DNA from 3 places in the Candidatus Nitrobacter laanbroekii genome. Region 3 is predicted to be linked to each of the others. Evidence: predicted binding sites of a transcription regulator. Region 3 holds the regulator's gene; each other region holds the start of a gene.
The links. Region 3 encodes PhoB, which activates phosphate uptake and scavenging genes when phosphate is short. Its sites were predicted from a motif close to TGTCATNNANCTGTCAT; they were not measured.
Positions count from the first base shown of each region.

Region 1 (4,086 bases), 1.1 Mb from region 3:
GGAAATAACGACGGCGATTTCAGCCGGAAAACCCTCGGCCTTTGCGGCTTCCACCAGCGCCGTCATGTTCGATCCGCGCCCGGAAATCAGGATTGCGACGCGCTTCATCGTCTCACCCTGCCTTATATCGCGAGATCGAGGTGGTTGTCGTAAACGACGCGGTCGCCGCTGGCCTCGATAACGCTACCGAGCAACGCAACCCTTTCGCCGGTCTGCGTCAGCACGTCCACGACCTGCTCGACCGCGTCGCGCCGCACGATCGCGATCATTCCGACACCGCAGTTGAAGGTTCGCAGCAATTCGAATTCGGCGATGCCGCCCTGTTTTGCCAGCCATTTGAACACCGGCAGCATCGTCAATCTGGAGAGGTCGATGCGGATGCCGAGATGTTTGGGCAGTACGCGGGGAATGTTTTCGGTGAAGCCGCCGCCGGTGATGTGGGCAAGCCCCTTCACCGCGCCGGTTTCGCGGATCGCGCGCAGACAGGATTTGACGTAGAGCCGGGTCGGCGTCAGCAGCGCGCCGCCCAGCGTGGTGACCGGTGCAAATGGGGCAGGGGCGCTGAAGCCCAGCCCCGAAGCCTCGACGATCTTCCGGACTAGTGAATAGCCGTTGGAATGGACCCCGGACGAAGCTAACCCGATCACCGCATCGCCGGCGGCGATATCGCGGCCGGGCAGCAGGGTGCCGCGTTCGGCCGCGCCGACTGCGAAACCCGCCAGATCGTAGTCGCCGTCCTTGTAGAGACCCGGCATTTCGGCCGTTTCGCCGCCGATCAGGGCGCAACCCGCCTCCCGGCAACCTACCGCGATGCCGGCCACAATCGCCGACGCAACCTCGGGATCGAGCTTGCCGCAGGCAAAATAGTCGAGGAAGAACAGAGGTTCCGCGCCTTGAACGACGAGATCGTTGACGGACATGGCGACGAGATCGATCCCGATGGTGTCGTGCATTCCGGTTTCGATTGCGATCTTGACCTTGGTTCCCACGCCGTCGTTGGCCGCGACCAGAACCGGGTCCGTGAAACCAGCCGCCTTGAGGTCGAACAGTCCGCCGAAGCCGCCGATTTCGGCATCCGCGCCTGCGCGCGCGGTGGCGCGCACCATCGGCTTGATGAGGTCAACCAGCCGGTTGCCGGCGTCGATATCGACGCCAGCGTCTGCATAGGTAAGGCCGCTCTTCCGATCGGTCATGCAATAACGTCCGAAGAATTTTCCGGCTGGTTACGTCGGATTCCGGACTCGCGCAATGGCTCGCAAAGCCCCATCAAGCATATACTATGTAGACAAGAGGTTGATCCGGGCCGCGGAAGCCTCGAATCCCCGAGCCGCTTGCGCGGAAACGGGCCGGAGGCGGGAAGCGTCGCGTGAGTATTCCGAATATTATTACACTCGGCCGTATTCTGCTGGTGCCGATCATTGTCTGGGCTATCGCCTCCAATCAGATGGAAATCGCTTTTGCGATCTTTGTGATCGCCGGCGTCAGCGATGCGGTGGACGGATTTCTCGCCAAGCGCTTCGACATGGCGAGCGAACTGGGAGCGCTTCTGGATCCCCTGGCCGATAAGGCGCTGCTGGTCTCGATCTTTGTGGCGCTCGGCATCTGGGGCGCCATTCCCCGCTGGCTTGTCATCCTGGTGGTCTCACGCGACATCATGATCGTCGGCGCCGTGATCGTGTCGTGGTTATTCAACAAACCGATTCCCATGAAGCCGCTGATGGTCTCGAAGCTCAACACGGGAGCGCAGGTTGCGTTCGCGGCGCTGGTGCTGGCTGCGCTCGGCTTTGGATTCGATTCCTCGCCCTACGAGGCTATTCTCATGGCGATCGTCGCGGTCTTGACGTTGCTTTCAGTCGCCTTCTATGTCGTCGAGTGGGTGCGCCACATGAGCACCATCGAGCAAAGCTGACGACCATATCGACGGCAGGCGCGAGTTCGTTCCGGCAAGGAGTAGATGCGTGGCAGGCCGTCCCCGACCCCGTCAACTCGCATTGGCGCTGCCCCACGCGGAAAGTCTTTCGCGGGACGATTTTCTCGAAGGTCCCGCGAACGCGGCGGCGCTGTCGCTGATCGAGAGTTGGCCGGAATGGCCGAACCGGGTCATGCTGCTGGCCGGCCCTGAAGGTTGCGGCAAGAGCCATCTTGCGACGATCTGGACGGAGCAGGCGGGCGCGCGTTCCATAAGCGCGCACGGCCTGACTGCGGCGGCGGTGCCGGGAGCGCTGGCGACGGGGGCGCTCGTCGTTGAGGACCTCAACCCGCAAGCCTTCGACGAGCTTGCGCTGTTTCACCTGATGAATCTCGCCCGCGAGGACGGCGCGTTCGTCCTGATGACGGCGCGGGTGCCTCCGGCCGCCGTCGAGATCGGGTTGCGCGACCTTCAGTCGCGACTTCGCGCGGTGCCCGTCGTGACGCTGATGCCGCCCGACGATCAGTTGCTCCGGGCGCTGATTATCAAGTTCTGTGCGGACCGCCAGATGACCATCGACGAGACGGTCGTCAATTTTATCGCAACGCGGACCGAGCGCTCGTTTGCTGCCGCCCGCCACGCCATCGAAAGGCTCGATGCCGAATCGCTGCGGCTTGGCAGGCCGGTGACGCGCGCGCTTGCCGCCGAATTGCTGCGGAACCGCGACTGAGCGATCCCGCCGGCCGCCCTTGACGCGCCGGCCTTCGGGAACATCAATGTCATTGAAACGTCATCGAGCCGGCCCAAAGTTTGCGGCTGCCGCGCGACCCGATGAGGATACGGACCGACATATCAATGGAATCAGTTCAGGCTATTGTTATTGAAGAGAAAAATCTGAGTCCGGAACCCGATTTCGCAATACGGACCAGCACAGAACGGTTCATCAACCGGGAGCTATCCTGGCTGAATTTCAATCGCCGGGTGCTTGAAGAGTCGGTTAATCCCCGCCATCCCGCGCTCGAACGCGTCCGCTTCCTGTCGATTTCCGCCAATAACCTTGACGAGTTCTTTATGGTCCGTGTCGCCGGCATCAAGGCGCAGGTGCGGGAAGGGATCACGGAGCGTAGTCCGGATGGGCTGACGCCGTCGGAGCAGCTCGTTCTCATCAACGAAACCGTCTCGAATCTCGCGAGCGATCAACAGGCGATCTGGCGGGATCTGCGCCACGTGCTGACTGAGGTCGGCATCGTCCTGATCGACGGTAAGGACGTCACCAAGGCCGAGCGGACGTGGATCGCGGACCACTTTCTCCGCAATATCTTCCCCTTGCTGACGCCGCTCGCTATCGATCCGGCCCATCCGTTTCCATTCATTCCGAGTCTTGGCTTCACCATCGCGCTGCAGCTCGCGCGCACCTCCGACGGCAAGCCGATGAATGCGCTGATCCGTATGCCCGGCAAGATCGACCGGTTTCTGCGGCTGCCGCCGGCCGGCAAGGACGACCCCGTCAGGCTGATCACGCTTGAAGGCGCCACCAGCCTGTTCATCGACCGGCTGTTTCCAGGCTACACGGTCAAGGGGCAGGGCGCGTTTCGCATCATCCGGGACTCTGAGCTGGAGATCGAGGAAGAGGCGGAAGATCTGGTTCGCCTGTTCGAGACCGCGTTGAAGCGCCGCCGCCGCGGGTCCGTCATCCGGCTTGAGGTCGAAGCTGCAATGCCGGCCGAGCTGCGTGCATTCGTTCAGCGCGCATTGTCGGCGGCCGACGACGAAGTCTTGCTGGTGGACGGCGTCCTGGCCATGAACGAGCTGTCGCAACTGACACGGCTCGACCGGCCCGACCTTGAATTCGTGCCGTACGTCCCGCGCCATCCCGAGCGCGTGCGCGATCACGGCGGCGACGTGTTCGCTGCGATCCGGCAGAAGGACCTGATCGTTCATCATCCGTATGAATCGTTCGACGTCGTCGTGCAGTTTCTGCAGCAGGCCGCGCGCGATCCTGACGTCGTTGCGATCAAGCAGACGCTCTATCGCACATCCAACAACTCGCCGATCGTGCGGGCGCTGGCGGAGGCCGCGGAGGCGGGCAAGTCGGTCACGGCGCTCGTTGAGATCAAGGCGCGGTTCGATGAAGAAGCCAACATCCGGTGGGCGCGCGATCTCGAGCGCGCCGGCGT
Region 1 is NZ_JBAMDA010000001.1:878,267-882,352, forward strand. Features, by position in the region: gene purN (phosphoribosylglycinamide formyltransferase) at 1-108, opposite strand, end outside; gene purM (phosphoribosylformylglycinamidine cyclo-ligase) at 123-1,193, opposite strand; gene V4R08_RS04215 (CDP-alcohol phosphatidyltransferase family protein) at 1,367-1,909, shown strand; gene V4R08_RS04220 (P-loop NTPase family protein) at 1,959-2,639, shown strand; gene V4R08_RS04225 (RNA degradosome polyphosphate kinase) at 2,765-4,086, shown strand, end outside.
Region 1: the regulator PhoB is predicted to act here: its motif matches at 2,687-2,703, upstream of V4R08_RS04225 (RNA degradosome polyphosphate kinase).

Region 2 (4,086 bases), 690 kb from region 3:
TTGGCGATGGCGTTCTTGCGGAACACCTCGACGGCGCGCGCCATGGCGCCGATTTCGTCCCGCGCGTCGGTGCCGGCGACCTTGCGATCGTAGTCGCCGGACATGATCGCGCGCATCGACGTAATGATCTGCCGCAAAGGCAGACGGATGCTGAGCGCGATGACGACGCCCGCGACGACGATGATGGCGAGGAAGGTCGCGGCGATCCACAGCATCTTGCGGGAGATGTCCGCGAGCGTATGGTCGAACGTCATTTGCGCGCTCTGCTCGCGCTGTCGCATCTTGACCGACAGGCCGTCGATCGCGCCGATGGTCTCCGCCTGGCTGGCGTCGATGGAATTGCGCAGCAGGTCCGTCCGCTTGGCGAGCAGTTCGGCGAGCTTGCCAATGCCGTCGTGCAGCGCGGATGTCCGGGTTTTGAGCCGCTGCAGCGCGCCGCGCTGAAGGTCGTTGTCCGAAAAATCGATCATCGCCGGAATGGTGCGCTCGATCGCATCGGCACTCTTGCGGACCTCGTCCGCGCTGGTCGATGCCGGCGCCAGATAGTAGGCGTTCGCGGCCACCAGCATCGCTGTGAAGGTCTCGCGGGATTTCCCGAGTGTCGGCCAGATCCGGGCGTCGCGGCGGCCGGTCGCGCCCTCGATGGTCGAGTAGAGTCCCGCCATGTCCTTGGCGGGCGCCAGGATCTGGTCCTCGTAGGTTTTGGTAATCGTCGTCTGTAATGCGCGCAGTTCCCCGAAGCCGCTGAGGAAACGTTCGGTGGCGCGTTCCAGCTCCTTGACCGAGCCCGACAGCATCGGGTCGGTCGAGGCGCGCGTGCTCAAGGTGCCGAGGACGGCCTCGCGCAACAGCAGGATTTCCGCAAACAGATCGGGACTGGGCTGGTTGATGTAGCGGTGGATCAGATTTTGCAGCCGACCGGTCTCGCTCTCGAGAACCGCGAGGATCTTGTCGGATTTCCTAACCTGACGCACGTCGTCCCACGCGGATCCCAGGGTCTTGGCGCCGCTCCATATCAACAGCGCCAGCACCAGCACCACCGCAGAATTCAACGCCGCGATCGAGAGAATGCGCCACCGGATCGGAATCGCACGAACCAGGCCCACGATGCCCGAGCGCCCCTGCGCCGCCAGACCGTCCTGCTCCTGCTGCGCCGCACCTGTGCCGCTCCGGGGCTCGGCTGAAACCAAGTCACTGACCTTGCGGATTCGTGCGATGTCGCCTGTCGTCTGCAATCCGCACTGTGCCTTCATCGAGTCGTGCCTTCATAACTCCGGCGACAGCGGCTTGCCCGAAAACGACTGCCAGACGACGACTTTAGCGCCCCCAGGCTTGGTCTGTCGATGCGAGCCGGCCCGTCCGGAAAGCCACGACATAACGGCGCGTTGGGACCCCGCAATGGGACATCGACGCTCGTCCCCTTTGAGGAAGTCATCAATCCGGAGAAAAGGTTCAACGCGGTGGAATCCCGGCATGGCCGCTTGATAACGGCCGCTTGCCGCGCCGGTCGTGAATTGCAGCGGCCGCGCGTTGGTCTTATCAGAAACGCATGGCAGCGGGGCAGCCCGGCCCTGCCGTGCGCGGAGGGCGAGGCACGATGCGAACACCGGCATGGAGACTGGCGCTACTGTTCTGCGCGCTGCAATTCACTGCTGCACTGCCGGCTCCGGCACGCGCCGTCACCGAGATCGCGTGGTGGCACGCGATGTCCGGCGAACTCGGCCGGCAGCTCGGACGGCTCGCCACCGAATTCAACGGGTCTCAATCCGAGTACCGGATCGTGCCGACCTACAAGGGCAACTACACCGAGACCGTGACCGCAGCGATCTTTGCGTTCCGCTCGCGGAGCCAGCCGGCGATCGTGCAGGTCAATGAAATCGCCACCGGCACCATGATGGCGGCTCAGGGGGCGATCTATCCGGTTTTCGAGCTGATGCGCGACGAGAACGAAGCGTTTTCTCCGACGGCCTATCTTCCGGCCATCACCGGATACTATGCCGATGTCGCGGGCAACCTGCTGTCGTTTCCGTTCAATGTCTCGACCCCCATCCTCTATTACAACAAGGACCTGTTCCGCGCCGCCGGTCTCGATCCCGAGAGGCCGCCGCAGACCTGGCCGGAGCTCGGCGAAGCCGCCAAGACGCTGCGCGAGGCCGGGGCCGCTTGCGGCTTCACCACGTCGTGGCCGTCATGGGTCAACGTCGAGAGCTTTCTCGCCTTGCACAATCTGCCGATCGCAACGCGTGCCAACGGGTTCGGCGGGCTCGACGCCGTCCTCATTTTCAACAATCCGCTGATGGTCCATCACGTTGCCCAACTCGCCGAATGGCAGAAGACCAAGATTTTCGACTACAGCGGCCGGGGGACGACTGCCGAGCCCCGTTTCCAGCGTGGCGAATGCGGCATCTTCATGGGCTCTTCGGCGACGCGCGCGGATATCATCGCCAATTCCAAATTCGCCGTCGGCCACGGCATGCTGCCGTATTGGCCGGATGTCGAGGGCGCGCCGCAGAACACCATCATCGGCGGCGCCACCTTATGGGTGCTGCGCGATCGCCCGCGCGAGGAATACAAGGGTGTCGCAAAATTTTTTGCCTATCTGTCGAAGCCCGAAGTGCAGGCAGCCTGGCACCAGCACACCGGCTACCTGCCGATTACCCGCGCAGCATTCGACCTCACCCGCGCGCAGGGCTTTTACGATCGCAATCCCGGGTCCGCGATCGCGATCGAACAGATGACGCTGAAGCCGCCGACCGGTAATTCAAGGGGGTTGCGACTCGGATCGTTCGTTTTGATCCGCGGTGTCATCGAGGACGAACTCGAACAGGCCTTCAGCGGCAAGAAGAGCGCGCAGGCCGCGATGGATTCGGCGGTGGCGCGCGGCAACACGCTGCTACGCCAGTTTGAGCGCACCAATCCGTAACGAGTGTCGGGCAGTCGTTGCGATTGTCATTTGCCGGGCATAGCCCATTCTAGAAACGGCGTCGCTTCCGCTTGCCTATGCGAAGAACAGCGTCGCTTCGCTCGCCTGTGCCCCGGAAATCCATCCCTTTTGAGAAGATGGGTGCCCGGATCAAGTCCGGGCATGACGACCTTCTGATTCCATCAATACGATCAGCACTCGCGGACTCGTGCGCGCCTACTCCTTCTTCGGCTCTTTCGACATCCGTTCGAGGCGCTCCTGCATCTCTTTCATCTGACGGCGAAGATCCTCGATATTATCGCCGGCATTATTGTCGCCGGCATTTGAGGCGTCGGGCGTTTTCTCCGGTTCGGAAGCGGCGGTCCCACTGCGCGGCGGCACGAACGGCTTGAACATCGAGAAGGTGCGTTCGAACAATTCCATGTTGCGGCGGACATGCTCTTCGAGCGGCGCGAGGGGGGTGCCACTGAAGGTGCTGGTCATCTGCTTGCGAAACTTCTCCTGCTCGCGGGTCAGCATGTCGATCGAGCGTTCGAGATATTTCGGCACCACCATCTGCATGCTGTCGCCATAGAAGCGGATCAACTGCCGCAGGAACGCGGTCGGGAGCAGGTTCTGTCCGGCCTTGTTTTCCTGCTCGAAGATGATCTGCGCCAGCACCGAGCGGGTGATGTCGTCGCCGGTCTTTGCATCGAAGACCAGGAAATCCTCGCCCTGCTTGACCATCGCCGCGAGATCTTCGAGCGTCACATAGGTGCTGGTGCCGGTATTATAGAGCCTCCGGTTCGCATATTTCTTGATTGTCGTTGGTGTCTCTGATTTCGCCATAGGTCCCACACGTCCATACCGAGGACAAGAAACCCCGCCGGCGTCCACGAGGGGGTTAACAAGTAGCGCATTGCAGCAAAGCACTTTCGGCAGGCCTCGGCTACCGTTTTATGAAGGACGGTCAATTCCAAGGCATAGAGACTGCTCACGAATATGCCCGGCGCAACTTCTGGTCATTGGAGCGATTGACACACTCTCGTGAGGTTAATTGACACACTCCCGTGAGGTTAACAGGTTAGAACCCATACACGGGGTCGCCGGCGCGGCGGCCATCGTCCAATTTCAAGTCACTCAAGTTCCAGGAGGTGTCCATGTCAGACGATGTCGTCATCGTC
Region 2 is NZ_JBAMDA010000001.1:2,665,459-2,669,544, reverse strand. Features, by position in the region: gene V4R08_RS12385 (sensor histidine kinase) at 1-1,253, opposite strand, end outside; gene ugpB (sn-glycerol-3-phosphate ABC transporter substrate-binding protein UgpB) at 1,598-2,923, shown strand; gene phaR (polyhydroxyalkanoate synthesis repressor PhaR) at 3,140-3,751, opposite strand; gene V4R08_RS12370 (acetyl-CoA C-acetyltransferase) at 4,063-4,086, shown strand, end outside.
Region 2: the regulator PhoB is predicted to act here: its motif matches at 1,298-1,314, upstream of ugpB (sn-glycerol-3-phosphate ABC transporter substrate-binding protein UgpB).

Region 3 (4,086 bases):
TTCATCAACGACATCCTTCTCAGCGCGCCCTCGATCATCATCGGCCTGTTCATCTATGGCGCGGTCGTGGTGCCGATGGGAGGTTTCTCGGCGCTCGCGGGTTCGCTCGCGCTCGCCGTGATCGTCATTCCGGTCGTGGTGCGCACGACGGAGGACATGCTGAACCTGGTGCCGAACTCGTTGTGCGAGGCGGCCTCCGCGCTTGGTCTGCCGCGCTCGCTGGTCATCAAGCGCGTCGCTTATCGCGCCGCGCGGGCGGGACTGATCACCGGCGTGCTGCTTGCCACCGCGCGCGTTGCCGGCGAGACCGCACCGCTGCTGTTCACCGCGCTGAGCAATCAGTTCTTCAGTATGGACCTGACCCACACGATCGCGAACCTTCCCGTCACCATCAACAACTTCGTGCAGAGCCCCTACGCCTATTGGAAAGATTTGGCGTGGAGCGGCGCGCTGCTGATCACGCTGGCCGTACTGGCGCTGAACATCGGTGCAAGGTTGATCGGCTCTGAGAGGACCGCAAAATGACCGACGTTTCCGCCGCTGTCTCGCGCCCGGCCGTTCCGCCATCGGCGATCGATCCCGATGCTCCGGCCAAGATCGCCGCCCGTAACCTCAATTTCTATTACGGCCAGAACCACGCGCTGAAGAATATCGACCTCTCGATCGCCGCCAATCGGGTGACGGCCTTCATCGGTCCCTCGGGTTGCGGCAAATCGACCCTGCTTCGCATCTTCAACCGCATGTACGACCTCTATCCCGGCCAGCGCGTCGAAGGGCAGGTGTTGCTGGACAATACCGACATCCTCGACCCCAGGCTCGATCTCAATCTTCTGCGCGCGCGGGTCGGCATGGTGTTCCAGAAGCCGACGCCGTTCCCGATGACGATCTATGAGAACATCGCGTTCGGCATCCGCTTGTACGAGAAGCTGTCGCGGTCGGAGATGGACGGTCGGGTGGAGAAAGCGCTGCGGGGCGGCGCCTTGTGGAGCGAGGTCAAGGACAAGCTCAATGCCAGCGGGCTCAGTCTTTCCGGCGGTCAGCAGCAGCGCCTGTGCATCGCGCGAACCGTCGCGCTGCGGCCGGAGGTGATCCTGTTCGACGAGCCGTGCTCGGCGCTCGATCCGATCTCCACGGCCAAGGTCGAAGAACTGATCGACGAGCTCAAGGAGCACTACACCATCGCGATCGTCACCCATAACATGCAGCAGGCGGCGCGTGTCTCGGATACCACCGCATTCATGTATCTCGGTGAGATGGTCGAGTTTGGGCCGACCAACAAGCTCTTCACCTCGCCGGTCGACCGCCGCACCCAGGATTACATTACAGGCCGCTTCGGCTGAACGCGCGTATGCGCGGGGAGAATTGAAATGGCTTTCGAACACACCGCCAAGGCTTTCGACGACGATCTCCAGGAGCTGACGCGGCTGGTTGCCGAGATGGGCGGTCTCGCCGAACGGCAGATCGTCGAATCCCTGGATGCGCTGATCCGCCGCGACACCGCATTGGGCGCCCGCGTCGTCGCCGCCGATGCCGAAATCGACCGGCTGCAGCGCACGATCGAGGAACGCGCCGTGCTCACCATCGCGCGGCGGCAACCGATGGCGGTCGACCTGCGCGCGATCGTCGGCGCCATGCGGGTCGCCGCCGATCTGGAGCGGATTGGCGATCTCGCCAAGAACATGGGCAAGCGCGTGGTTGCGCTCGATAGCGATTTCCATCCGATGAAACTGATCCGCGGCCTCGAGCACATGACCGACCTCGTGCAGTCCCAGGTCAAGTCGGTGCTCGACGCCTATGCGGCGCGCGACCTGCCGTCGGCGATGGCGGTCTGGAAGGGGGACGAGGAGGTGGACGCCATCTGCACCTCTTTGTTCCGCGAACTCCTGACCTACATGATGGAGGATCCGCGCAATATCGGGTTCTGTATCCACCTGATGTTCTGCGCCAAGAACATCGAGCGGATCGGCGACCACGCAACCAATATCGCGGAGACGGTGTTCTACATGATCGAGGGCCAGCAGATGCTCGACAAGCGTCCCAAGGGGGACACGACGGGTTTCGCATCGGCGGCGCCGGGAAACTGAAACCAGAGCAGGCGAGAACACGATGAGTGCACGCATTCTGGTGGTCGAGGACGAGGAGGCGCTGACGACGCTGCTGCGCTACAATCTCGACGCCGAAGGTTACGAGGTTGAAACGGTGGCGCGCGGCGACGAGGCCGATACGTGGCTGAAGGAGCGCACCCCCGATCTTGTGGTGCTGGACTGGATGCTGCCTGGCCTGTCCGGCATCGAACTGTGCCGCCGTCTGCGGGCGCGCCCCGAGACCAGGCAACTTCCGATCATCATGCTCACCGCCCGCGGCGAGGAGAGCGAGCGGGTGCGGGGGCTTGCGACCGGCGCCGATGACTACATCGTCAAGCCATTCTCGGTGCCGGAGCTTCTGGCGCGGGTGAAGGGGCTGCTGCGGCGCGCGAGCCCGGAGCGGCTCGCCACGATCCTGAGCTTCGGCGACATCGAGCTCGATCGTGACAAACACCGCGTCGCGCGTTCCGGCCGCCCGATCGATCTCGGTCCGACCGAGTATCGCCTGCTGGAATTCTTCCTCGAGCATCCCGGCCGGGTGTTCAGTCGCGAGCAACTGCTCGACAGCGTCTGGGGCCGCGACATCTACATCGACGAGCGCACCGTGGACGTTCATATCGGGCGGCTGCGCAAGCTGCTCAATCCCGGCGGCGAGCAGGATCCGATCCGCACAGTGCGCGGCGCAGGCTACGCGTTGGACGAGCGGTTTCAGAAAGCGGTCGAGTAAGCAAACCGCTATCGCCCCTGCGAACGCAGGGACCCATACGCCAGGACATTTCCGTTTTGGCAGGCGACTGGGGCCAGCGCCGTTGTTACAACGCGTGGCGGTGGCTATGGGCTCCTGCGTTCGCAGGGACGACGCTCATGAAAGTTGCTGAAGTCTTACCGCACCTTCGGCGGCTGGCGGCGGCGGTCGGCGGCGGGCTGATAGGCAATGCGCGAGTGGTGCGCGCAATAGGGTAGGCCGTTGAGTGCCTTGCCGCCGCAGAAGAAGAATTCCGGACTCGAGGGATCGCCGACCGGCCAGTGGCAGGTGGCTTCGCTGAGTTGGAGCAGAGACAGCCGCTGGCTCATCGGCACCACATTGTCGAAGGCGATCGGATCCGGCTCGAGTTCGACCTCGAAGTCGTGCGCGAGCGCGGTGTTGCCGCGGGAGACCGGGCGCGATACCCGCATGACGTGCTGGGCCGGACGGGCCTTGCGCGGCCGCGACACCGCTGACGAAGGACTCTTGGCGCGGCCCGACAGACCGAGCCGGTGTACCTTGCCGATCACCGCATTGCGCGTCACGTTGCCGATCTCAGCGGCGATCTGACTTGCGGAGAGGCCCGCTTCCCAGAGCTTCTTCAGTTGTTCGACGCGGTCGTCGGTCCAGGTTATCACCGTCATCGCACGTTTTCCCTTGTGTCACGCGTGCCTCCGCTAAGGCCGCACCTGAAGCGTCCCCCTGAAAACCCGTGTGGACAGAATCCCTTAACCCTCGCCGGGCGGGAAAACCGCCCGGGCGCTTACGCCGAGAACAGGACCATCGAGGATCAAAGCCGCCGCACGAGATGTCGTATCCGACGGTCCTAACGCTACAATATGCCGTGACTCGCGCGCAAGAGTCCGGCCTGGCGGCGTCCACATGTTCTGCAAGAAAATCGGAAAGATCGGCTCTCTCTGCGACTTTCGCGCATCACCGGCGTGTTCTGGAACCCAGAGCCTTTTCGCTTCTGATCGAATCGGAAGCGAGGCTCTATGATTTTGAATTGACGCGTTTTCTTCACACGAACCGGTGCCCACTTCGCTCGAAAACGCTCTGGTATTGCCGCTGGTCCCGTTCCTGCATTCACAAAGGCGCTCGCTGGACCGGGATGCGAATGCTGAAATCGGACCACTGGAATATTGACAGTGATCGCCGCGCACCTAGAATAACCCTCACGTGCCGCCGGAAAGGCGGCACGTTTCGTTTCCGGGGCTGACAGTTCATCGATCGCGCCGCAGCGCAGTCGGATCGATC
Region 3 is NZ_JBAMDA010000001.1:1,977,412-1,981,497, reverse strand. Features, by position in the region: gene pstA (phosphate ABC transporter permease PstA) at 1-525, shown strand, start outside; gene pstB (phosphate ABC transporter ATP-binding protein PstB) at 522-1,340, shown strand; gene phoU (phosphate signaling complex protein PhoU) at 1,368-2,084, shown strand; gene phoB (phosphate regulon transcriptional regulator PhoB) at 2,107-2,811, shown strand; gene V4R08_RS09220 (GcrA family cell cycle regulator) at 2,967-3,473, opposite strand.